Regions from separate parts of the Streptomyces sp. NPDC045026 genome, predicted to be linked through region 3. Evidence: riboswitches for the same ligand, from Rfam matches in the RefSeq annotation. Region 3 holds a riboswitch; each other region holds the start of a gene.
What was found. A riboswitch is a leader RNA that binds a small molecule or an ion and turns the genes downstream of it on or off. The one in region 3 is predicted to bind cyclic di-AMP.

Region 1 (7,795 bases), on a different contig from region 3:
CGCGGCCACGGAGCCGATCGTGTCGAGGCCGACCAGGGTGCAGATCAGGAAGAACAGGACGTCCAGCCTGCGCAGGTCCTTCTTGAGCCTGGAGCGCTGTTCACCCCATCCCTCGGACAGGTCGGGTGCGCCTGTGGACGGCTCGGACGACTCGGATGGCTCGACGGGCGGTTTCGGCGGCTTCGGCGGCGCTTGGGTCACGGGGAAACTCCTGCTGCAATGCGGGGCACGGGGCGTGACGGTTGTTCTCAGGACGGCCTATTGACTGAACGGCCAGTCAGTAAGCGAGACTGTGGCGGGCGCCACTGGGCGCTGTCAAGAGTCATGCACGAGCCGTTCGCACGGCCTTCGCCGCGCGGCGCCGGACGTCGGTGCCCGTGTGTAGTGTTACCGCGTGGCAAGAGTGCGGTTGAGCGTGGCCGAGCGGCGCGAAGAGTTGCTGCGGGCCGCCATCGAGCAGATCGAGGCGCGGGGCGTGGCAGCCGTGCGCATCGCCGACGTCGCCGCAGCGCTCGGGGTGAGCAACGCGCTGGTTCTGTACCACTTCTCGACGAAGGAAAAGCTCGTCGCTGCCGCGTTCGCGCATGCCGCCGAGGGCGACCTGGCACATCTGCGCAAGCTGCTCGGCAAGCGCACGACGGCGCTGCGCCGGCTGCGCTCGGCCGTGCGGTGGTACGCGCCGACCGGACAGGCCAAGGGCTGGCGGCTGTGGATCGAGGGCTGGTCCGCGGCGCTGCGTGAGCCCGCGCTGCGGGAGGTCACCCGCGACCTGGACAAGCAGTGGAAGGCGGCGCTCACCGAGGTCGTCGCGGAGGGCGTGGCGGCCGGCGAGTTCCGCTGCCCGGACCCGGCGGGCGCCGCGCTGCGCCTGACGGCGCTCCTCGACGGTCTCGCGGTGCAGATGACCGCCTATACGGGGACGGTCTCGCGGGCCCGCATGCAGGAGTGGGTCGACGACGCGCTGGCCCGGGAGTTGGGGCTCGAGCGGTCGGACCTGACGGCTACGGCGGCGACGTCGGGCTGACGGCACCGCGACGTCGGGCTCCGACGGGAGCCCGGGGTGACCGCGCAGAAATGACGCGGGGGAGCCGCCCCCCAAGGGCAAGCTCCCCCATCACACGCCCGGCTCCCGTCAGAGCGGCAGCAGATCCGGCCGCTTCGCCGCCACGTGATCCCCGGACGACTCGCCGCGCAGCCGTCGGCCGATCCACGGCACCAGGAATTCCCGCGCCCAGTGGATGTCGTCGCGCCGCACTTCCAGCGTGCCGCGCGGCGGCTGCACCGGCCACGGCTGGTCCGGGTCCGCCGGCACCTCGACGCCGAGCGCCTGCCCGGCCCGCAGCGCCACCCGCGTGTGCCCCTCGGGCGAGAGGTGGAGCCGATCGTCGTCCCAGGCACGGCGGTCCTGGACGGTCTTGAGGGACCACAGGTCGAGCACCGGGCAGCCGTAGCGGTCGGCGACCGCGCGCACATGCCCGTTGTACGTCGCGATCTTGCCGCGCAGATGCTTGAGGACCGGCACGTCCCGGGTGTCGAAGCCGGTGGTCACCATGACCGTGCCGACGGCGGAGGTCAGCTTGGCCACGGCCTTCTCGAAGCGCTCCGCCACGTCGTCGGGGTCGGTGCCGGGACGGATGATGTCGTTGCCGCCGGCGGCGAAGGTCACCAGGTCCGGGGCGAGTTCGACGGCGCGCGGGAGCTGGTCCTCCACGATCTGGTCGAGGAGCTTGCCGCGCACGGCGAGGTTCGCGTACCGGAAGGAGTGCTCGGGGGTCCGGTCGTCCAGGAGGACGGCGAGACGGTCGGCCCAGCCCACGAAGGCCCCGTCGGGACCGGGGTCCCCGACGCCTTCGGTGAAGCTGTCCCCCACCGCCGCGTAGGACCGAATCGTGCCGCCGCTGAGTGATCTCGATTCGTTTGCCACGACCACACATCTTTCACCCTGCGATGTGACCTACGCGACCGTAAGAAGGGGTTGACGGGTGGTGATATAGCCCACCCGGTCAGTTTCGCGATTTCAGGAATACGACGGGGGTCGGGGATACGGCGCATGGGCACGACGCAGGAACACGACAAAGGGGCGGCCCCGGAACCGGACCCGCCCCTTCATGTCATGCCATGGAGGTCAGAGCGAGACCCCGTGCCCACGGAGGTACGCGGCCGGGTCCACGTCCGAGCCGTAGCTCGCGGTGGTGCGGATCTCGAAGTGCAGGTGCGGTCCCGTGACGTTGCCGGTCGCGCCGGAGAGGCCGATCTGCTGACCCTCGGTCACGGCCTGTCCGGACGAGACGGAGAGGGACGACATGTGGGCGTACTGCGAGAACTTGCCGTCGGCGTGCTGAATGACGACCTCGTTGCCGTACGCGCCGTCAAGGCCGGCCGACACGACGGTGCCCGCGGCGATGGCCTTGATCGAGGTGCCCGTCGGGACCACGAAGTCGACACCGGTGTGGTAGCCGCTGGACCACATGGCGCCTGCGGTCTTGTACGCCGTGCCGATGGAGGCGCCCTGGACGGGCAGCGTGTAGCCGGCACCGGTGGTGGTCGCCGCCGCGGTCTTGGGCGCGGCGGCCTGCGTGGCGGTGGCCGGGGACTTCGCGGCGGGTGCCGCGGCCTGCTGGCCGATCGTCAGCTTCAGGCCCGGACGGATCGAGGACGGGTCGCCGCCGATGACCGAGCGGTTGTCGGAGTAGAGCTTCTTCCAGCCGCCGCTGACGTGCTGAGCGTCGGCGATCTTCGAAAGGGTGTCCCCGTCCTTCACGGCATAGGTCTTGGCCGCGGCAGGAGCGGCGGCGGCCTGTGCGACCGAGTGGGCGGCAGCGGGGGTCGCGGCGTGGGCACCGGTGGCACCCATCAGCGGCAGCGCGAGCGCGACGCCGCCCACTCCGGCCACGGCGATCGAGCGCGCGAAGCGCTGGGACTTGGGACGGCGGTGCTTACCCTTCGCGGGCATGGGGGATTCCTCTCCGTCGCCTGCGAGGTGAGCTGTCGGGTTCGGGCTGGAGCTGCCCGGCCGCGCGCCTTTCGGGCGCGGCTTCACCCCGAGCCGTGCCCGGTGTCCCGGAAACGGCGATCTACCTGGGTCCCCCGCTCCTGCCGAGCACGGATCGAAGTGCGGATTCCGGGCGGCGGCAGGATGAGGCGGTCCGTCCGGATTGCGCCGAACGTAAGCGAGCGGGGAGCGCGGGGACAAGGCGCGAATCCCCTTGGGCATTCCGGTTCTTGATCCTTAAATGACCCTTTCCGGAAAAATCCGTCACACTCCGTCTATTCACGATCTTTGCAACTGCGATACCTGCGGGAAATTCTCCCGGCCCGGCCGCCACGCACGGTCACCGCTATGACCCTGCTCACGCAACGCCCACCATCTGCCCCGATTTCAGGAACAGTTACCCCGTAACTCGCGTATGCCCACATACCCCCCATTCAGGACATTCGACGCGCAATCGCCAGCCGCCCTCTCACATGGTTGCCCCTGGCAGCCATGTCGTATCGTCGAAGGCGCCCGCAGGCGAGCAGCGCCGCGGCCGACCGGGAGGAGCCCCCGTGACGCAGCAGGTCCCGTCCACCGAGCCCGAGTTGGCCGGAGTGCGCAACTTCCGCGATGTGGGTGGTCTCCCGACCGTGGACGGCCGTCGGGTGAAGCAGGGCGTGCTGTTCCGCAGTGGTCACCTCGCGCACGCCACGGACGAGGACGCCGCGTTCCTCTCCTCGCTCGGGCTGCACACGATCTTCGACTTCCGTAACGCCGCCGACCAGCGCCTCGAAGGGCCCGACGTCACGCTGCCCGGCGTGCGGAACGTGAATCTGCCGCTGACCGACCCGGCGGACGGCGCCGAGTTCTGGCAGATGGTGCGCGACGGCCACCTCGACGAGCTGCGCGCCGCCCTGTCCGAAGGCCAGGCCGCGAACCGCATGATCGAGTCGTACCGGGCGATCATCACGGAGCGCACCGCCGAGCACAGCCAGGTCCTGCACGCCATCGCCGAGGACAGCGTGCCCGCACTCATGCACTGCGCGGCCGGCAAGGACCGCGCGGGCCTCTCGATAGCGGTCACGCTCCTGGCCGTGGGTGTGGAGCGCGACGCCATCGAGGCGGACTACCTGGAGTCAAACGCCACGCACCGCCGCTACAAGGTGCACCGCAGCAGCACCTCGAAGGACGCGATGTCCCCCGAGGTCATGGAGCTGCTGAGCCCCCTGTTCGACGCCCGCGCCACGTATCTGGCGGCCGCCTTCGAGCAGGTCGTGCAGACCTGGGGCTCGACCGACCGCTACCTGGAGGAAGGCCTCAAGCTGTCCCCCGCCCAGCGCGACCGGCTGCGCGAGCGCCTCCTCGACTGAGGCTCAGCGGCCCCACGCTGGGCGCGTCACCCGCGCGACGCCCCCAGCGTGAACAGCAGATAGATGAAGCCCGCGACGAGGTGCCCGGCGAAGACGTAGACGAGCAGGCGCACCCAGATGCCGCGGGGGAGCTTGTCCTCGATGTCGCGGCGGGCGGGCCGCTCCGGCTCGGTCACGTCGTTCGGCTCTGAGCTCATTGGGGACCTCCCTGGGTCCGTTCGCCGGCGCCCGTCGCCGGGCCGAGACACAGCGCGGCGGACGGGCTCTGCAGCAGGGTGTGTACGAAGAGGAGCTCGGCGCCGTCGCGGTCGGCGGCGGCGATCCGGTGCGGGGTGAGCGAGTCGAAGTGCGCGCTGTCCCCCGGCGCGAGCGCGTACGCGGTGTCCCCGAGCCGCAGCCTCAGCCGTCCTTCGAGGACGTACAGCCACTCCTCACCGGGGTGGATCCGCACGATGTCGCCCTGGGCGCCGAACGGCACGTGCACGCGCAGCGCCTGCATGCCGCGCCCCGGGGCGCCCGCCTGCCGGTAGATCCAGCCGCCCGCCTCGGTGGCCTCCATGTCGCCGGAGCGCACGACCGCGTCCCGGTCGGCGGGCATCTCGCCCAGGAGTTCGGAGACCGTCGTACCGTAGGTGCGGGCGAGGGCGAGCAGCATCGGGAGCGAGGGCTGGCGGCGCCCCGTCTCCAGGCGGGAGAGGTGGGCCGGCGAGAGCCCGGCGGCCCGGGCGGCGGCCTCCAGGGTCAGGGCGGCGCGGCGCCGGAGTGCGCGCAGCTGCGGGGCGACGGCGGGCAGCTCCGTGGGTTCCGGAGCCGGCTCCTCAGGTGCAGGGCTCATACCGTCGATTGAGCCAGAGACCTGCCTCTGGGGCAAATTTCTTGCCCCAGAGGCAAACGGCGTCTTCGTTAAGAAGCAGCCGTTTCGCGTTTAAGAAGCAGCCGTCTCGCGAACTCAGCGGTTGGCGACCGCCTGCTTCACCAGCGTCTTGCCGAAGTCCCACATCAGCCCGCCGCCCGAGTGCGCGTCGTCCATGACGGCGGTGAACGCCTCGACGAAGCGGTCCACCTCGCGCTCCCCGATGATCAGCGGCGGGATCAGCTTGATGACCTCCAGGTGGTCACCGGAGACCTGCGTGAGGATCCGGTGCTTCTGGAGCAGCGGCACGACGACCATCTGCGCGAACAGACCCTTGCGCGCGGCCTGGAGCATCGTCCAGCGGCTGCGCAGCTTCAGCGACTTCGGCCGCCCGAACTCGATGCCGATCATCAGGCCGCGCCCGCGTACGTCGCTCAGCAGCTCGTAGCGGTCGACGAGCTCGGCGAGCCGGGTCTTCAGGAGCTCACCGGTGGCCCGGGCGTTCGCGACGACCTCCTCGTTCTCCATCACGGAGAGCACGGCAAGCCCTGCGGCCATGGCCTGCGCGTTCGAGCCGAAGCTGGCCGAGTGCACGAGGACCCGGTCCATGGACGAGTAGACCTTCTTGAAGATCCAGTCCTTGCCGAGCGTCGCACCGACGGGCACATACCCGCCGGAGAGCGCCTTCGCCACGCATACGAGGTCAGGCTCGACCCCCTGGTCGTGCTGATAGGCGTAGAAGTCACCTGTCCTGCCGAGGCCCGTCTGCACCTCGTCCGCGATGAGCAGCGCCTTGTGCTGGTGGAGCAGTTCCTGAGCGGCGCGCAGATAGCCGGGCGGCGCCGCGTGGACTCCCTTGCCCTGGATGGGCTCGACGATCAGCCCGGCCACGTCTCCCTTCGCGAGTTCCGCGCGCAGGGCGTCGAGGTCGCCGAGCGGCACCGCCGTGTCCGGCAGGAGCGGCGCGAAGCCGTCCCGGAATCCGGACTCACCGTTCACGGACAGAGACCCGGTGGTCAGCCCGTGGAAGGCGTGCCCGCAGTACAGGATCCGTGGCTTGCCCGTCGCGTACCGGGCGAACTTCAGCGCCGTCTCGACGGCCTCCGTACCGCTGTTGCCGAAGAAGACCCGGTCCAGGTGCGGGCTGTGCGCGAGCAGCTTCTCGGCGAGCAGACCCGGCAGCGGCTGGCAGTCGAAGCGGGTGAGGTCGGCGAGCGAGGCGTCGAGGACGTCGTGCAGCGCCTTGCGGACGACGGCGTGGTGCCGGCCGAGGCCCATCACACCGAACCCGGCGAGCATGTCCAGGTAGTCGTTGCCGTCCTCGTCCCAGAAGTAGGCGCCTTCCGCCCGCTCGTAGACCTTGTCGAAGCCGATGGTGTGCAGCATGCGCGGGAGCTGGTGGTTGAGGTACTTGGCGTGCAGCTCGTAGCGCTCGGCGCCGCGCTCGGCCAGGAGTCTGGCGAGATCGAACTCCTTGCTCATACGTCGTCGCTCTCCTTGCCGGCCACTAGGGCCCAGGTCTCGGCCTTCAGGGCCATGCTGGCGCCGATCCGTCCGGCGATCTCGACGGGCGTGAGCCCGATGTCGGCGAGCACCTCGCCGCGCTTGGCGTGCGCGAGGAACTGGTCGGGGATCCCGAACCGCCTTACGGGGACGTCGACTTCGGCCTCGCCGAGCGCGAGCGCCACGGCGGAGCCGACGCCGGCCGCCTTGCTGTTGTCCTCGACGACGGCGACGAGCCGGTGCCGTGCGGCGAGCGGGGCGAGGTCCGGGTCGACGGGTTTGACCCAACGTGGGTCCACCACCGTGCAGTTGATGCCGCGCGCCGCCAGGAGCTCCGCGACCTGGAGGCACACCGGCGCCATGACACCGACGGAGACGAGGAGGATGGCCGGGTCGTCGGACCGGTGCAGTACGTCGAGGCCGCCGATCCGGTCGACCGCCGGGATCTCGGGGCCGACCGACTCCTTCGGGAACCGGATCAGGGTCGGGGCGTCGTCCACGGCGACCGCTTCGCGCAGCTGCGCCCGCAGTTGCTCGGCGTCGCGTGGTGCGGCGATGCGCAGGCCGGGCACGACCTGGAGGACGGACATGTCCCACATGCCGTTGTGCGAGGCGCCGTCGACGCCGGTCACGCCGGCCCGGTCGAGGACGAAGGTCACGCCGCAGTTGTGCAGTGCGACATCCATGAGGAGCTGGTCGAAGGCGCGGTTGAGGAAGGTGGCGTAGACGGCGACGACGGGGTGCAGACCGCCGGTCGCGAGTCCGGCCGCAGAGACCGCCGCGTGCTGCTCGGCGATCCCCACGTCCCACACCCGGCCGGGGAACTCCTCCGCGAACTTGGTGAGTCCGACCGGGTGCAGCATCGCCGCGGTGATCGCCACGACGTCGTCGCGCTCTCGTCCTATGCGGGCGATCTCGTCACCGAACACCGAGGTCCAGGACGGGCCGTTGGACGGTGCGAGCGGCTCGCAGGTGAGCGGGTCCATCACGCCGACGGTGTGGAACCGGTCGGCCTCGTCCGCGAGGGCGGGCTCGTAGCCGCGGCCCTTCTCGGTCAGGCAGTGCACGACCACGGGCCCGTGGAACCGCTTCGCA
Region 2 (7,795 bases), on a different contig from region 3:
GTCGCCTCCGCGTTCGTCCCCGTGCCCTTGACTCCGACGACCGTGCCGAGGCCGAACTGATCGTGCGTGACCCGGTCTCCCACGGACAGCGCGACGACCGGCTTCTCGGTCGCGCGGCGCGTGGCGAACGCCGGTGTCGAGCGGGAGCGCGACGACGAGAGAGACGCGGCGATCCCGCTCGTCGGTCCCGCCGACTTGGCGGGCGCCATGGCGCCGGTCCGCTTCCACTCCAGATGCGCGTCCGGGATCTCCTCCAGGAAGCGTGACGGCGGGTTGTACGAGGGCTGGCCCCAGGCGCTGCGCAGCGTGGAGCGGGTCAGGTACAGCCGCTCACGCGCGCGTGTGATGCCGACGTAGGCGAGGCGGCGCTCCTCCTCCAGCTCCTTGACCTGGCCGAGGGAGCGCATGTGCGGGAACACGCCGTCCTCCATGCCGGTCAGGAAGACGACCGGGAACTCGAGGCCCTTGGCGGTGTGCAGCGTCATCAGCGTGATGACGCCGGAGCCGTCGTCCTCCTCGTCCGGGATCTGGTCGGAGTCGGCGACGAGCGCGACCCGCTCCAGGAACTCGGACAGCGTGCCGACGCTCGCCTCGCCCTCGGCAGCGCCCTCAGCCGCGCCCTCGGCAGCGCCGTCCGCCGTCGCGCTCTCCTGCTCGAACTCCAGGGCCACGGCGGCGAGTTCCTGAAGGTTCTCGATGCGCGTCTCGTCCTGCGGGTCCGTAGACGACTGCAACTCGGCGAGATAGCCGGTCCGTTCGAGCACGGCCTCCAGGACCGTGGCCGGGCCCGCGCCCGACTCGACGATCGTGCGGAGGTCCTCCATCAGCGTGTTGAACCGCTTCACCGCGTTCGTCGAGCGGGCCGCCATGCCGTACGCCTCGTCGACCCTCCGCAGCGCCTGCGGGAAGGAGATCTTCTCGCGCTGGGAGAGCGCGTCGATCATCGCTTCGGCGCGGTCGCCGATGCCGCGCTTCGGCACATTGAGAATGCGCCGCAGGGGGACGGAGTCCTCGGGGTTGGCGAGCACCCGCAGATAGGCCAGGACGTCCCTGACCTCCTTGCGCTCGTAGAAGCGGACTCCGCCGACGACCTTGTAGGGCAGGCCGACGCGGATGAAGATCTCTTCGAAGACACGGGACTGCGCGTTCGTCCGGTAGAAGACGGCGACGTCGCCGGCCTTCGCGTCGCGCGCGTCCGTGAGCCGGTCGATCTCGTCGGCGACGAACTGCGCCTCGTCGTGCTCGGTGTCCGCGACGTATCCGGTGATCTGCGCGCCCGCGCCCGCGTTCGTCCACAGGTTCTTGGGGCGGCGGGATTCGTTGCGCTCGATGACCGCGTTGGCCGCGGAGAGGATGGTCTGCGTCGAGCGGTAGTTCTGTTCGAGCAGGATCGTCGTCGCGTCCGGGTAGTCCTCCTCGAACTGGAGGATGTTACGGATGGTGGCTCCGCGGAACGCGTAGATCGACTGGTCCGCGTCACCCACGACGCACAGCTCGGCGGGCGGGAGGTCGTCCGCGCGGGGCGGCTCGTCCTCCGCGCGTCCGCTGTCGGCCGAGCCCACCAGCTCTCTGACCAGCGCGTACTGCGCGTGGTTCGTGTCCTGGTACTCGTCGACGAGGACGTGGCCGAAGCGGCGGCGGTAGTGCTCGGCGACGTCCGGGAAGGCGCGCAGGAGGTGCACCGTCGTCATGATCAGGTCGTCGAAGTCCAGTGCGTTCGCCTCGCGGAGGCGGGACTGGTACATCGCGTAGGCCTGGGCGAGGGTCTTCTCGAAGCCGTCGGCGGCCTGGCCTGCGAAGTCCTCCTCGTCGATCAGCTCGTTCTTCAGGTTCGAGATCTTGGCGCTGAAGGACTTCGGCGGGAACTTCTTCGGGTCCAGGTCGAGGTCGCGGCAGACCAGGGCCATGAGGCGCTTGGAGTCGGCGGCGTCGTAGATCGAGAACGACGACGTGAAGCCGAGCTTCTTGGACTCGCGGCGCAGGATGCGCACGCAGGCGCTGTGGAACGTCGACACCCACATCGCGTTCGCCCGCGGGCCGACCAGGGACTCGACGCGCTCCTTCATCTCGCCCGCGGCCTTGTTCGTGAACGTGATCGCGAGGATCTGGCCGGGGTGCACGCCGCGCTCACCGAGGAGGTACGCGATGCGGTGCGTGAGCACGCGGGTCTTGCCGGAGCCGGCGCCCGCCACGATGAGCAGCGGGGAGCCGCCGTGGACGACGGCCGCCTTCTGGTTCTCGTTCAGCCCGTCGAGGAGGGCCGCCGGGTCGAGCGCCGGGCGTGGGGCGCCGTCCCGGTAGTACGCGTCCCTGGCCGGGGGCACGTCGAACTTCCCGTCGAACAGGTCGTCCGGAACGTGCTCCGGAGCCGTGTCGTCCTCGGGCGGCGGCGGGGCATGTTCCTCACTGGCCTTCGAAGCCGTGAGGTCCGCCAGGAAGCTGTCGTCAAAGAGGCTGCTCATCGCTCTACGAGTCTAGGCCGCCCCACTGACACCCACGGCCGCCCCGGAAACTTCGCCCGACTTCGCGGACCCGGCCACCTCACGTAGTGCGTGAATCACCCTCCGTAAGGATTACCGGAGGTCACGAGCAAGATTGCCGAAGGTCACGAAAATGTATCGGGCATATCGAACATCAACCTTCACAGCAGCCACACGAGTTGGCTAGCGTGCTCCGCGGGCCGCCCGTCCCCCCGCCGGCAACCGCGCCGCGAACGGGTCGCCCCCGCTGAGTTCAGTACGCCGAGAGGCATGGAACCGGGGACCCACGACCTTTGGGGTGAATCGGCCGACGACCCGTCAGGGACGGCCGTAGGGCAGCCTTCCGAATCTCCGCCCGAACCCGACAGCTAACCCGGTAGGCGGTCATGGGAAGGAGACGCGCCCCTTGGCGTCGCACCGCAAGCCGCGCAGCAGGACAGCCGGTCCCCGCACGGCCCCCGTCGTCGGCATCACCACGGCGGCCCTCACCTCCATAGCCCTGCTCTCGCAGAGCGCGAACGCCGCACCCTCCGCGCCGCCGAAGCCGAGCATGGAAGAGGTCCAGAAGAAGGTCGACACCCTCTACCACCAGGCGGGCGTCGCCACGGAGAAGTACAACGCGGCCAAGGAGCACACCGCCAAGCAGCAGAAGCGCGTCGGTGACCTGCTCGACGACGTCGCACAGCGCACCGAGAAGCTCAACAAGGCCCGCCAGGAGCTCGGCACCTTCGCCGCGGCCCAGTACCGCACGGGCGCCGTCTCCGACACCGCGACGCTGCTCCTCGCCGACGACGCGCAGGACTACTTCGACCAGGACCAGCTGATGAGCCGGCTCACGAGCCGCCAGAAGAAGGCCGTCGACGACTACCAGACCGAGCAGGCCGCCACCACGAAGAAGCGCACGGAGGCGGCCAAGAGCCTGGAGACGCTCACCACTTCGCAGGCCACGCTCCGGAGCACGAAGAGGGACGTCCAGCAGAAGCTCGGCGACGCCCGCGAACTCCTGTCGAAGCTGACCGCCGAGGAGAAGGCGCGGCTCGCGGCGATCGAGAAGAAGAAGCAGGAGGCCGCCAGGAAGAAGGCGGAGGAGCTGGCGCGTCAGCAGGCCGAGGCGGAGGCCAAGCGCAAAGCGGCCGAGGAGGCCCGGCAGAAGGAGAACCCCGGGACCGGCACCGGTTCGGGCACGGGTACGGGCTCCGGAAGCACCGGCAGCGGCTACGCCGCCAAGGCCGCGAAGGTCATCGCCTTCGCCGAGTCCCAGGAGGGCAAGCCGTACGTGTGGGGCGCCACCGGCCCGGACTCGTACGACTGCTCGGGTCTCACGCAGGCCGCGTGGAAGGCGGCCGGCATCACGCTGCCGCGCACGACCTGGGACCAGGTCAAGGTCGGCACGACCGTCACCACGGCCAATGCACAACCCGGTGACCTGGTCTTCTTCTACGACGACATCAGCCACGTCGGCATCTACATCGGCGACGGCAAGATGATCCACGCCCCCAAGCCGGGCGCGAACGTGCGCGTCGAGTCGATCTACTACATGCCGATCCACAGCGTGGTGCGCCCGGCCTGACCGCCTTCGTGGGGTTACGTTCGGGCGGTGCGCGGCCCGAACGCAACCCCAGGCCCCGGACCCACGTGGTCCCAGCTCCCACCGGCAGCCGGCGCCGCCGTCATGGCCACCGGCATCATCTCGGTCGGTTTTCACCTGACCGGTCACTCGGTGCTGTCCGGCATCATGCTCGTGCTCGCCGCCGCCCTCTGGCTCGTCCTCGCGGCGGACTTCGCGAACCGGCTGGTGCGCGAGCGCGAACGCTGGGGGTCCGAGGCCGACACCCCGACCGCGCTCACCGCGGTCGCGGCCACGACCGTCCTCGGCACCCGGATCTCCCTGTTCGGGTGGCAGACCCTGGCCGAGGCGCTCCTCGCCCTGTCCGCGCTCGTCTGGCCGGTGCTGATGATCAACGTCGTACGGCACTGGAAGCCGCGGATGCCGGGGGGCGTGTTCCTGGGCTGCGTCGCGACGCAGGGCCTCGTCGTCCTGGCGGCGACGCTCGCGCCCGCGGTCGGGGCGCACTGGCTCGCGTTCACGGGAATGGTGCTCTTCTGGGGCGGGCTCGTCCTGTACTGCTTCGCACTGCTCCGCTTCGACCTGCGCGAGGTGGCCTCCGGCGCCGGGGACCAGTGGGTCGCGGGAGGCGCGCTCGCCATCTCCGCGCTCGCGGCGTCGAAGCTCGTCGCGACGGGTCTGTGGAACATCGACGACACGGACGTCCTGCGCACCGTGAGCTTTCTGCTGCTCGCGCTGGACATCGCCTGGTACGTCGTGCTGGTGCTGGCGGAGGTGCGGTGGCCCCGGCCGCGTTACGACATCCGGCGGTGGTCGACGGTCTTCCCGATGGGAATGACAGCGGCGGCGGCACTGTCCGTGGGCGCCGCCGCCGATGTGCCCTGGCTCAAGGGGCCGGGGCAGGTACTGGTGTGGATCGCGGTGGCCGCGTGGCTCGCCACCCTGTTCGGGACGTTCAGGGGCCGAACATCCGCCTGACTCAGGTCCAGAACACGCGCCTGACTCAGGTCCAGAGGACCGCGATGAAGATGTTCGCGGTGGTCAGGAGGCCGACGAGGCCGAACAGGCCCTTGTCGACCTTCTCCTCGTCCCGCTTCACGTACACGAGGCCCAGGATCACGATCAGCAGCGCGAGCTTCACGCCGATCTTGATGTTGTTGACGGTGTTGTCGTCCGCCTGATTCAGGCCCACGAGGACGACTCCCGTGACCAGCATGGTCAGCGCGCCGTGCAGCATCGCCGGGACGAACCGGGCCGTTCCCTTGCCCATCGCCTTCATCTGGGTGAGGAACCCACCGAGGAGCGAGGCGATGCCGATGATGTGCAGGCCGACGAAGAGGTGGATGAGTACGTCCATGACGGGCGAGCCTAGCCGGGGCCTCACTGCCCCCATGAACCGGCCCGCACCGGTCCGTCGGCGGTCACATGCGGTCACACCCAGAACACAAGGACCAGTTGCGGACAATCCGTCACCAACCCGTGACGGTCAGGTTTAGCGTCCTTCCTCAGGTGCCCGGCTCCCCACCCCCGCCCCGCTCAGAGGCGGAAGCCGGACACCTACCGCCGAGAAAGGTCCGGCGGCGGCCCGCTTCCCCTGTGCGGGCCGCCGCCGGACGCGTAAGCAGTACGTACCGGAAGGACGTGCCCCTCGTGTCGGCAGCGCACCGCAAGCCCCGACAGCGCTCGCTCACCGGCCCCACGGCCCGCACCGCGGCGACCCTCGCTCTCGCCTCCGCGGCGACCGCCACCGTCCTGGACGGCGCGGCGCACGCGGATCCCCGGCTCACCCCGAGCCAGGTGAAGGCGAAGGTCGACCGGCTCTACCAGGAGGCCGAGAAGGCAACCGAGAAGTACAACAGCGCCAAGGAGAAGGCGGACAAGGCCGAGAAGAAGCTCGGCTCACTGCGGGACGAGGCGGCCCGCAGGACGGACCGGCTCAACACCCAGCGTGAGGCGCTCGGTTCGGCCGCCGCCGCGCAGTACCGCACCGGTGCCCTCGACCCGGCGGTCCAGCTCGTCCTGTCCTCCGACCCCGCCCAGTACCTCGACAACGCGGCGCTCGCCGACCGGCTCGGCACACGGCAGGCATCCGCGGTCGGGCGCGTGCAGCGCGAGCTGCGGCAGATCGACCAGCTGCGCTCCGAGGCGGACGGCCGGCTCACCGAGCTGCGCAAGCGGCAGGGCGAACTGAAGAAGCAGAAGAAGACGGTCACCGGGAAGCTGGCCGAGGCAAAGCGTCTGCTCGACCAGTTGCCGGCGGCCGAGCGCACCGGCGTCGGAGCGGGCGCCGGCGACACCGGCACGGCCGACCGCGCCTCCCGCTCGGACACCTCCCGCGAGCTGCCGTCCGGCGCCCTGCCCAAGGCCCCGGACTCCCGCACGGCGGCGGCCATCGCCTATGCCTACAGCGCCCTCGGCAGCCCCTACGTGTGGGGCGCCACAGGCCCGAACGCCTTCGACTGCTCCGGCCTCACCCAGGCCGCGTACCGCTCGGCCGGCATCTCCCTGCCGCGCACCACGTACTCCCAGATCAACGCGGGCCCCCGCATCCCACGCTCCCAACTCCAGCCGGGTGACCTGGTGTTCTTCTACTCGGGCATCAGCCACGTCGGTCTCTACATCGGCAACGGCAAAATGATCCACGCCCCGAACCCGAGCGCCCCGGTCCGCATCGCCCCGATCGACGAGATGCCGTTCGCCGGGGCTACGCGGGTGGCGTGAGCCGGTGCGGTGCCCGCCGGTACTGTCGGGGTCATGCCTAGCCGTGCGCTGCCGCCGCCTCCGCCCCCTGTCCAACTCCGTACGTGGCCGGACCGGCAGACACTCCTCACCGACCGCGGCATGGCCCTCGGCGAGCTGCGCAGGACATACCTCGCGGTGCACCGGCTCCTGCTGCTGTGGCTATGCGGGTTCGGCGGCGTCATCGGCTGGTCACTGCTGGTCCAGACGCTCCAGCTCATCGAGGACAAGGATCCGCTCGCCTTCATCTTCGGCCCGGTCTTCGTGATCCTCGGCCTGGCGGCGCTCGCCCCTGCGGTCGTCGGAGTCGTACTCGGCATGCGCCGCGACCGGAAGATTCGCGAACTCACCGATGCCTGGGTCGCGTTGGACACCGATCCGGCGACCGATTCCCGGCTGCGCTCCCCCGGCGCCAGTCTCACCTGGTGCCTGTCGTCACTCGTGTTGTGCGCACTCGGCCTGTGGGCGTCTCTCGGTGCGGCCGCGTACGCCGAACCGGGGCGGGACACGTACACGGATGTCGCCCTCGGCATGGGTGCAGGCACCATCCTCTGGCTGACGGGCCTCATCGGGGTCAGGAAGGCGCTGAGCCACTACCGCTGGGCGGTGCGGAGGCCGAGCCCGGCACCGACACGGGGCGGCTCGCACCGCTGAGGGCGAGCTCGCGCGGCGCGGTCAGGTTTTCGCCACTGCCGGGCCTGGGGCCCGCACCGCAATACTCGGTGGCCCGCCCACTCCCCCTCGGTCCGCTTGTCCTCTCGCTTGATCCGCTTGTCCTCTCGCCGCGACCGCGGTCGCGGTAGCGCTCGTCGGCAAGAAGGGCAACACCGCCCGCTGCGAACTCACGGCGTCGGACGGCAGCTACGCGGGTGGCGTGAGGAGCGTGCCGCTCCGGTGCTCGCGCGCCATGTGGGCGTAGGCGCGGTCCGCCACCTCGGCCAGCAGTTCGGGGGTCGCGGCGGCGCAACGCGCACGCAACTGCCCGGCGAACGCCTCCGAGTCCCGGCAG
Region 3 (7,795 bases):
TTGATCGCGACCTCGACGGACACGGAGCCCGAGTCGGCGAGGAAGACGTGCTCCAGGCCCTCCGGTGACATGTCGACAAGGCGCTTCGCGAGCCCGACGGCGGGCTCGTGCGTCAGCCCGCCGAACATGACGTGGCTCATCCGGCCGAGCTGGTCGCGCACCGCCTCGTTGAGCGCGGGGTGGTTGTAGCCGTGGATCGCCGACCACCAGGACGACATCCCGTCGACCAGCTCGGCACCCTCACCGCCCCTACCGCCTTCGCCGGCGAGCCTGAGCCGCACCCCGGCCGCCGACTCGACGACGAGCGGTTCCTGCCTCCCGGGCATCGGACCGTACGGATGCCACACGTGCCGCCGGTCCAGTTCGAGCAGCTCCGCCACGGGCAGCCCCGTCACCGGCAGCCCCGTCGTCGGCAGTCCCGGCCCCTCAGGCATTGGGTGCGAGATCCGTTCCGGCACCCCGGCGGCGTACGGCGACGAGGTCCGTGCGCGCCTCGGGGACCTCGGCGACCGGGGACTCCGCAGCGTCTTCGTGCGAGCCGCAGCCCCCTTCCTCATGGGAGCCGCAGCCCCCGCCGGAGCCGCAGGCCGAACCCGCGCCGGAACCGCAGGCCGCCTCGGCCCCGGACCCGCAGGGCCCGCCCCGGTGCTCGGGCAGCGTCACCTGGTCGGTGCCCTCGACCTCGAACCCGGCGTCCGTGATCATGTCCAGGTCCGCCTTGCCCGCCTGGCCCTCACTGGTCAGGTAGTCGCCGAGGAAGATGGAGTTGGCGAGGTGGAGTGCCAGCGGCTGCATCGAGCGCAGGTGCACCTCGCGCCCGCCCGCGATCCGCACCTCGACGTCGGGGCAGACGAAGCGGACCATCGCGAGGATCCGCAGGCAGCGCTGCGGCGTCAGGTTCCACTCCTTGGCGAGGGGCGTGCCCTCGAAGGGGATCAGGAAGTTGACCGGCACCGAGTCCGGGTCGAGTTCACGCAGCGAGTAGACGACGTCCACCAGGTCCTCGTCGCTCTCGCCCATGCCCGCGATGAGCCCGGAGCAGGCGGACAGGCCGGCCGCGTGGGCCTTCTGCACCGTGTCGACGCGGTCCGCGTAGGTGTGCGTCGTCGTGATGTCGCCGTACGTGCTCTCGGAGGTGTTGAGGTTGTGGTTGTACGCGTCGGCGCCCGCCCCGCGCAGCCGCTCGGCCTGGCCCTCGGACAGCAGACCGAGGCAGGCGCACACCTCGACGCCCTCGTTCTGCTCCTTGATCGCGCCGATGGTCTCCGACACGCGGTCGACGTCCCGGTCCGTCGGGCCGCGACCGGACGCCACCAGACAGACCCGCTTCGCGCCGCCCGCGACACCGGCGGCCGCGGCCTTCGACGCCTCGTCGGGCTTCAGCCACGTGTACTTGAGGATCTCCGCCTTGGACCCGAGCCGCTGCGAGCAGTACGAGCAGTCCTCGGGGCACAGGCCCGACTTGAGATTGACCAGATAGTTGAGTTTCACCCGCCGGCCGAACCACTGGCGCCGCACCTTGCCGGCCGCGGCCACCACATCGAGCAGTTCGTCGTCGGAAGTCGCCAGAACGGCGAGCGCTTCTTCACGGCTCGGCAGCTCGCGCCGCAGCCCCTTGTCCACCAGCGTGTTCAGCAGGTCCATAGCCCGATCCTGGCCTACGTCCCCTGCTCAGGCCAAGGAGGCTCCGGACAACTCTGCCGGTTCGACGTGTGGGTATTGCCACACACTGGGCGGCTGGATGTCCCGCTAGTGTCTGTGCACTGCCTACAAAGACGCAGGGGCACGGGACAGCACACCCCACTCGAGAACCGGTCGCGACACACGGCCGTCGGAGGGACTCACATGGCGGGATCGCCGTTCGGCTGGATCGACGAGCAGGAGCGCGTGCGCCGCGGCGCCGGACTCGTCCGCACGCTGCGCCCCCGCCCGTCATCGAACCCCCTCCTCGATCTCGCGAGCAACGACTACCTCGGCCTCACCCGCCACCCCGAGATCACCGGGGGAGCGGCGGACGCGGCGCTGCGCTGGGGCGGCGGCGCCACCGGCTCCCGGCTCGTCACGGGCACCACGGAGCTGCACACCGAACTCGAGCGCGAACTGGCCGAGTTCTGCGGCTTCGAGGCGGCGCTCGTCCTGTCGTCCGGCTACGCGGCCAACCTCGCCGCCGTGACCGCGCTCGCTCCGCACGGCTCCCTGATCGTCTCGGACGCGAGCAACCACGCCTCCCTGATCGACGGCTGCCGGCTCGCCCGCGGCGCCACGCAGGTCGTCCCGCACGCCGACCCGGGCGCCGTCCGTAAGGCCCTCGACACCCATCAGGGGCCGGCGGTCGTCGTCTCCGACTCCGTCTTCTCGGTGGACGGCGACGCGGCTCCACTGCCCGAACTCGCCGGAGTGGCAAGGGAGTTCGGGGCGGGTCTGATCGTCGACGACGCGCACGGGCTCGGGGTGCTCGGCGACGGCGGCAGGGGGGCGCCGCAGGCGGCGGGGCTCTCGGGCGCCGACGACACCGTCGTCACCGTCACGCTGTCCAAGTCGTTCGGCAGCCAGGGCGGCGCCGTCCTCGGTCCCGCCCGGGTGATCGACCATCTCGTCAACACCGCACGGACGTTCATCTTCGACACGGGCCTCGCGCCCGCCGCGGCCGGCGCCGCACTCGCGGCCCTGCGCCTGCTGCGCCGCGAGCCCGAGCGCGCCGACCGGGCGCGCGCCGTCGCCTCCTCGCTGCACGAACTCCTCACCGCCGAGGGGCTCCAGGCCGTACGGCCGGACGCCGCCGTCGTCTCCGTGCGTGCGCCGTCCCCCGAAGAGGCGGTGCGCTGGGCGGCCGAGTGCCGTGCGGCGGGCCTCGCCGTCGGCTGCTTCCGTCCCCCGTCCGTGCCGGACGGCATCTCGCGGCTGCGGCTGACCGCCCGCGCCGACCTGACCGACGATCAAATCGCCGAGGCCGTACGGGTGATCAGCCGCAACGCTCCCGACTCTGCTTTCACCGCAGGGAGTTGAGGAACCCCTCCCACGCGGAGGGCGAGAACAGCAGTGCGGCTCCGGCCGTGCGCTTGGAATCGCGCACGGCGAGCAGTCCGGCCGAAGGGCCGCGGCGCAGGGCGGCCGTCTCGACGCAGTTGTTCATTCCGGTGCTGCGGCTGCTTCGCCGCCATGGCGCGTCGTGCAGAGAGGTGCTGGGAACCGCGGCGGATGGTACGTACCGAGGCAGAGCTGACATGGTGCCTCCTTACGTGCGTTCACTGACCTCAGGGCGGTGTGCTCCGGCGATCCCGGCGATGAAATCCAGTGAGTCCCCGGGCGAAAGGGCGTGGATCCGAAGGGTGTCGAAGGCGTCCGTGTACGCCTTGAGGTCTTCTTTCCGCTCGAGGTAGAGGCTACTCGTCAAATGGTCGAGAACTACTACGTCGAGATCAGAAGTGTTCGGAAAGGAGAACACAACGAAAGGGCCGGTGAGTCCGACATGCTCTCCCGCGGCGAACGGCAAAACCTGTAGCCGCACATGGGGAAGCCTTGCCACGGCGGTGAGATGACGCAGCTGCTCCGCCATCACCTCGGGACCGCCCACCGGCCGCCGCAGCACCGCCTCGTCGAGCACCGCGCTGAGCCGCAGCGGCGACGCCGAACGCAGCACGTCCTGCCGGGCGATCCGCACCTCGACCAGGGCGTCGACCTGCCCGTCCGGCAGCCCGTCGAGCGCGGCCCTGGTCACCGCACGCGCGTAGTCGGGCGTCTGGAGGAGTCCCGGCACGACGGACGTCTCGACCGTCCTGACCCGGCACGCCTGCGACTCCAGGCTGATGAAGTCCCGGTAGGCGGGCGGCAGAAGACCCCGGTAGGCGTGCCACCAGTGCTGGCCGCCGTCGTCCCCCGACCCGGCCAGCGCGACCAGCAGATCCCGTATGCCGGGGTCCGAAACCTCGAACGCGTCGAGCAGGAGGCGTACGTCCGACGCCTTCACGCCGCTGCGCCCGGTCTCGATACGGCTCACCTTCGACTGGTGCCAGCCGACGAGCCGGGCCGTCTCACCACTGGTGAGCTGCGCGCGGGCACGCAGCGCGCGCAGCTCCGCGCCGAGCCTGCGGCGGCGCACCGCCGGACCGTGTTTCATTCCGTCTCCTCGGACCTGCGGCCCGGCTCCTTCCGGCCCGCCGGATCGTTGTTCTGAGCCGACGGTAGAGGAAGCAGGCGGCGTACGCCCAAATGCGGCCCACCGACGCAGAGTTCACCGCTTCGAGCGACAGATATATGCATATCTCGGGGGATCGGCTCCATGGGTCGAGCGGGAGTGGCACTCTGGCGCGAAGCACCAGTCCGGGGGGCGCCTCGAGTCATCCGCCATGTGTCGGATTCAGGCCCCGGCGAAAAAAGGGACGACGTCGCCATGGCAGATCACCAGGAAGCATCCGTCACTCTGCCGAGCGATCCCGCCTCGGTCTCCTCGGCCCGCACATATGTCGGTGACGTACTCGCCGAATGGGGCATGCCGCGCGACGCGGAAACAGCCGACACCGTCCGGCTCATCGTCTCCGAACTCGCCACGAACGCGGTGATGCACACCCGCGGGCAGTCACCGGTCTTCACCGTCGACGTGCATCTGGCGCGCGACGAACAACTGCGCATCGGTGTCACGGACAGCCACCCGCGCTACCCGAAGCGGCTGCCGGCCGCCGTCCAGCAGGACAACGGGCGCGGCATGGTGATCATCCGCTGTCTGACCGCGGAGTGCGGCGGAAGCCTGTCGGTCCGGCCCACCCCCGAAGGCGGCAAGACCGTATGGATCGCCCTGCCGTGGACGGTCCCCGTCCCGCAGGCGTGACGGGCAGCAGGCACGAGGCGGCTACGGGGACGGGGTGTCCGTCCCTTCCTGTGCCCGCGTGAGTGAGCGCCGCACCAGACGCGGCAGCACGCCCCACAGGCCCGCACAGACCGCGAACGTGCACGCCCCCGCCGCGATGCCCGCCGCGCGCCCCGCGGTGACGTCCACGACGAGCAGCACGGACCCGGCCAGGGCGAGCATCAGAACGCCCAGGCCGGCCGAGGCGAGCCGCGAGGACATCTGCACGATCTCCGGCTTGGCACCCCGCCGGAACAGCGCGCGGTGCAGCGCCGCGGGCGCCGTGAACAGCGCGGCGGCGAGCACCGCGAGCAGCAGGGTCGCGATGTAGGTCGCGCGCTGCACGCCGTCGAGCGACGGGAACCTCGGAGTGAACGCGAGCGTCAGCAGGAACGCGAAGAGGATCTGCACGCCCGTCTGGGTGACTCGCAGCTCCTGGAGCAGCTCGCCGAAGTTCCGGTCAGCACGCTCCAGCCGCGTCTCGTGCCGGTCCTGATGCCGGTCCTGATGCCGGTCCTGATGCCGGTCCTGAGCTCCGCCGGGCGGGCCCGTGGCGCGTCGGTCGTCCTCACCGCCTGCGGGTCGGTCCTCGTCCATACGACCACGAGTACCCCATCGCGCGGTTCCAAGGCGGACGGGGCGGGCGCGTGCCCCTCCGAAGCCTGACGGGTCCCCAGGCCCCCTGGGGACCCGTCAGGCGACGCGAAGGGTCTTCGCGGACACGACCTACCGCACGCGCCCGTACCAGACGCTCTTCGTCCAGATCCGCTCCAGTCGCACCACGGCACCGGTCTTCGGCGAGTGCCAGATCTTTCCCTTCCCGGCGTAGATGCCGACGTGGTAGATGCCGCGGCCCGCGTGGAAGAAGACCAGGTCACCGCGTTGGCGATGGGACGCGGAGACATGGCGGGTCTTGTTGTACTGCTGGGCGGCGGTGCGGGGCAGCTTCTTGCCCACACGCTTGAACGAGTAGCGCGTCAGGCCCGAACAGTCGAACCTGTGCGGTCCTGAGGCCCCCCATTGGTAGGGGCTTCCCTTCTTGGAGGCCGCGATCTGGAGGGCCTTCGTCGCCGGTGGCGCGGCTTCCGCTTGGGGCGCGGCTCCGGGGACCAGCAGGCTGCCACCCGTTACGGCGAGCGTGAGGGCCGAGGCGGTGCCGGCCCTGGTGAGCAGCGACGGGACACGATTGAGCGCAGTCATGCGCAACCCTTCGTCAGCCGCCTGTGAAGGATGACCTGTCGGATTCGGGCTGGCGAAGTTGCCCGGCCGCGAAGTGCGGCTTCACCCCAAGGGCCGGCCCGGAAAACAGCTCCGGCGGCCCGTCATGCTCGGGTCCTCCACTCCTGCCGATCCACTTCTGTCGACCTGGCATCCGTACGGCGGCAGGACTCGGCGTCCGCACGGACCGCCCCGCCGCGGCGGCGGGGGCTTGTCGTCGGAAGGGATCTTCACGCACGAACGGCGCGACCGCAGCGCGGAATCGGCCGTGTGTGAGTGTCCTCACGAATGATCTGTTCGGGTGGACAGCGCACCTTTCGCCCCCGGCGCGGGGGTCCCAACGACGCCCGCACCAGCAGCGGAAGGCGAAATTCCGCACTCCGCGTACACGTTCCGCGCAACTTTTCCGGTTCGCATGTGCGAGTACCGGCTACTCCGTATGTGGGTACCTCTTCTGGTCCGTTTCAGCCCGGCTCCGGACGGTTCGAGTCGATCGCTTCGGTCTCGGATGCGCCGTCAATTGACCGGCTCCGGTGGCAGAGTGACCCGTTGTGTCCTTCTTTCTCCGTCCAGGACCCGCAAAGCCTGAGCCAGCGTCGTCGTGTGGACCTCGCTCTCGCCCCGCTGATGCATGAGCGTCAGGGCGTCCCTGAGCGCCGTCGCCTTGCTGACGAGCGCTTGCGCGGCCCGTAGTCCGCCGTACGTGTGGTCGCTCCTGGCCGGGTTGATCCTGCCGAGCAGGTCGACGACCTCCAGGTAGCGGTCGAGGAGCTCGCACTCGGCGCGGGTCAGTGCGGGCAGTGGGGGCAGCTCGGGCGGCAGCATCGCCGGTTCACCGGGCGCCGGGGGCCGAACCGGACGTCTTGCGGTTCTCGATGACCCGGTCCACGAGCCCGTACTCCACGGCGTCCTGGGCCCGAAGGATCGTGTCCCGCTCGATGTCGGCGCCGATGCGCTCGCGGCTCCGCCCGGTGTGCCGCGCGAGCAGTTCCTCCAGCTGGGCCCGCATGCGCACCAGTTCACGGGCCTCGATCTCCAGGTCGGTCGGCTGGCCCTGTGCGGGTTCGGGCAAGCCGGGCTGATGGATCACCACGCGCGCGCCGGGCAGCATGGCCCGCTTCCCCGGCGTCCCGGCGGCCAGGAGTACGGCAGCGGCGGAGGCGGCCTGCCCGAGACACACGGTTTCGACCTCGCAGCTGACGAACTGGATCGTGTCGTAGATCGCCGTCATCGCGCTGAACGAGCCGCCGGGGGAGTTGATGTACAGCGCGATGTCCCGGTCCGGCGCGGCGTACTCGAGGTGCATGAACTGCGCCATCACGTCGTTCGCGGAGGTGTCGTCGATCGGCGTCCCCAGGAACACGATGCGCTCCTCCAGGAGCTTGGAGTACGGATCGAACGTGCGGTGCCCGGCCGAGGTGCGCTCGGTGAACTCGGGCAGGACGTAGCGGGCGGAAGGTCGGGTCATGACGCGTGCCTCCTTGAGCGCGACACTCGGTCGCTACTCGGTCGCTGCTTCTGTAAAAAATGTACAGGACGTACGGAGAGTGGAAAAGGTCGGAGGCGTGCGAGGCGCGAGAAAGGGGGCCGGCCCGCGCTCGATGCGCGTGGCCGGCCCCCTGCTCCGTACTCCTGTGTCGTGGCTACCGGTCGCCGTCGTCCGTCCGGGACAGGCGCAGCGCGAGATGTTGCAGGAGGTCCGCGGACTTGATGTCGGACCGGCCCGAGTCATGC

Region 1: another riboswitch for cyclic di-AMP. It lies ahead of AC07EJ_RS31435 (LysM peptidoglycan-binding domain-containing M23 family metallopeptidase); the one in region 3 lies ahead of AC07EJ_RS12500 (C40 family peptidase).
Region 2: another riboswitch for cyclic di-AMP. It lies ahead of AC07EJ_RS26050 (C40 family peptidase); the one in region 3 lies ahead of AC07EJ_RS12500 (C40 family peptidase).

Annotation. Positions count from the first base shown of each region.
Region 1 is NZ_JBWKIS010000019.1:65,592-73,386, reverse strand. It holds gene AC07EJ_RS31450 (APC family permease) at 1-201, opposite strand, end outside; gene AC07EJ_RS31445 (TetR/AcrR family transcriptional regulator) at 395-1,024, shown strand; gene AC07EJ_RS31440 (SGNH/GDSL hydrolase family protein) at 1,133-1,924, opposite strand; gene AC07EJ_RS31435 (LysM peptidoglycan-binding domain-containing M23 family metallopeptidase) at 2,126-2,953, opposite strand; cyclic di-AMP (ydaO/yuaA leader) riboswitch at 2,958-3,138, opposite strand; gene AC07EJ_RS31430 (tyrosine-protein phosphatase) at 3,547-4,344, shown strand; gene AC07EJ_RS31425 (DUF6126 family protein) at 4,371-4,541, opposite strand; gene AC07EJ_RS31420 (helix-turn-helix domain-containing protein) at 4,538-5,179, opposite strand; gene AC07EJ_RS31415 (aspartate aminotransferase family protein) at 5,294-6,679, opposite strand; gene dxs (1-deoxy-D-xylulose-5-phosphate synthase) at 6,676-7,795, opposite strand, start outside.
Region 2 is NZ_JBWKIS010000013.1:69,062-76,856, reverse strand. It holds gene pcrA (DNA helicase PcrA) at 1-2,462, opposite strand, end outside; cyclic di-AMP (ydaO/yuaA leader) riboswitch at 2,730-2,878, shown strand; gene AC07EJ_RS26050 (C40 family peptidase) at 2,887-4,050, shown strand; gene AC07EJ_RS26045 (tellurite resistance/C4-dicarboxylate transporter family protein) at 4,078-5,025, shown strand; gene AC07EJ_RS26040 (hypothetical protein) at 5,051-5,404, opposite strand; gene AC07EJ_RS26035 (C40 family peptidase) at 5,698-6,768, shown strand; gene AC07EJ_RS26030 (hypothetical protein) at 6,802-7,440, shown strand; gene AC07EJ_RS26025 (hypothetical protein) at 7,648-7,795, opposite strand, start outside.
Region 3 is NZ_JBWKIS010000004.1:431,699-439,493, reverse strand. It holds gene AC07EJ_RS12535 (adenosylmethionine--8-amino-7-oxononanoate transaminase) at 1-434, opposite strand, end outside; gene bioB (biotin synthase BioB) at 427-1,644, opposite strand; gene AC07EJ_RS12525 (8-amino-7-oxononanoate synthase) at 1,846-3,006, shown strand; gene AC07EJ_RS12520 (DUF397 domain-containing protein) at 2,990-3,226, opposite strand; gene AC07EJ_RS12515 (helix-turn-helix domain-containing protein) at 3,236-4,117, opposite strand; gene AC07EJ_RS12510 (ATP-binding protein) at 4,391-4,825, shown strand; gene AC07EJ_RS12505 (DUF6328 family protein) at 4,847-5,440, opposite strand; gene AC07EJ_RS12500 (C40 family peptidase) at 5,570-6,043, opposite strand; cyclic di-AMP (ydaO/yuaA leader) riboswitch at 6,047-6,224, opposite strand; gene AC07EJ_RS12495 (hypothetical protein) at 6,578-6,886, opposite strand; gene AC07EJ_RS12490 (ATP-dependent Clp protease proteolytic subunit) at 6,894-7,529, opposite strand; gene AC07EJ_RS12485 (hypothetical protein) at 7,705-7,795, opposite strand, start outside.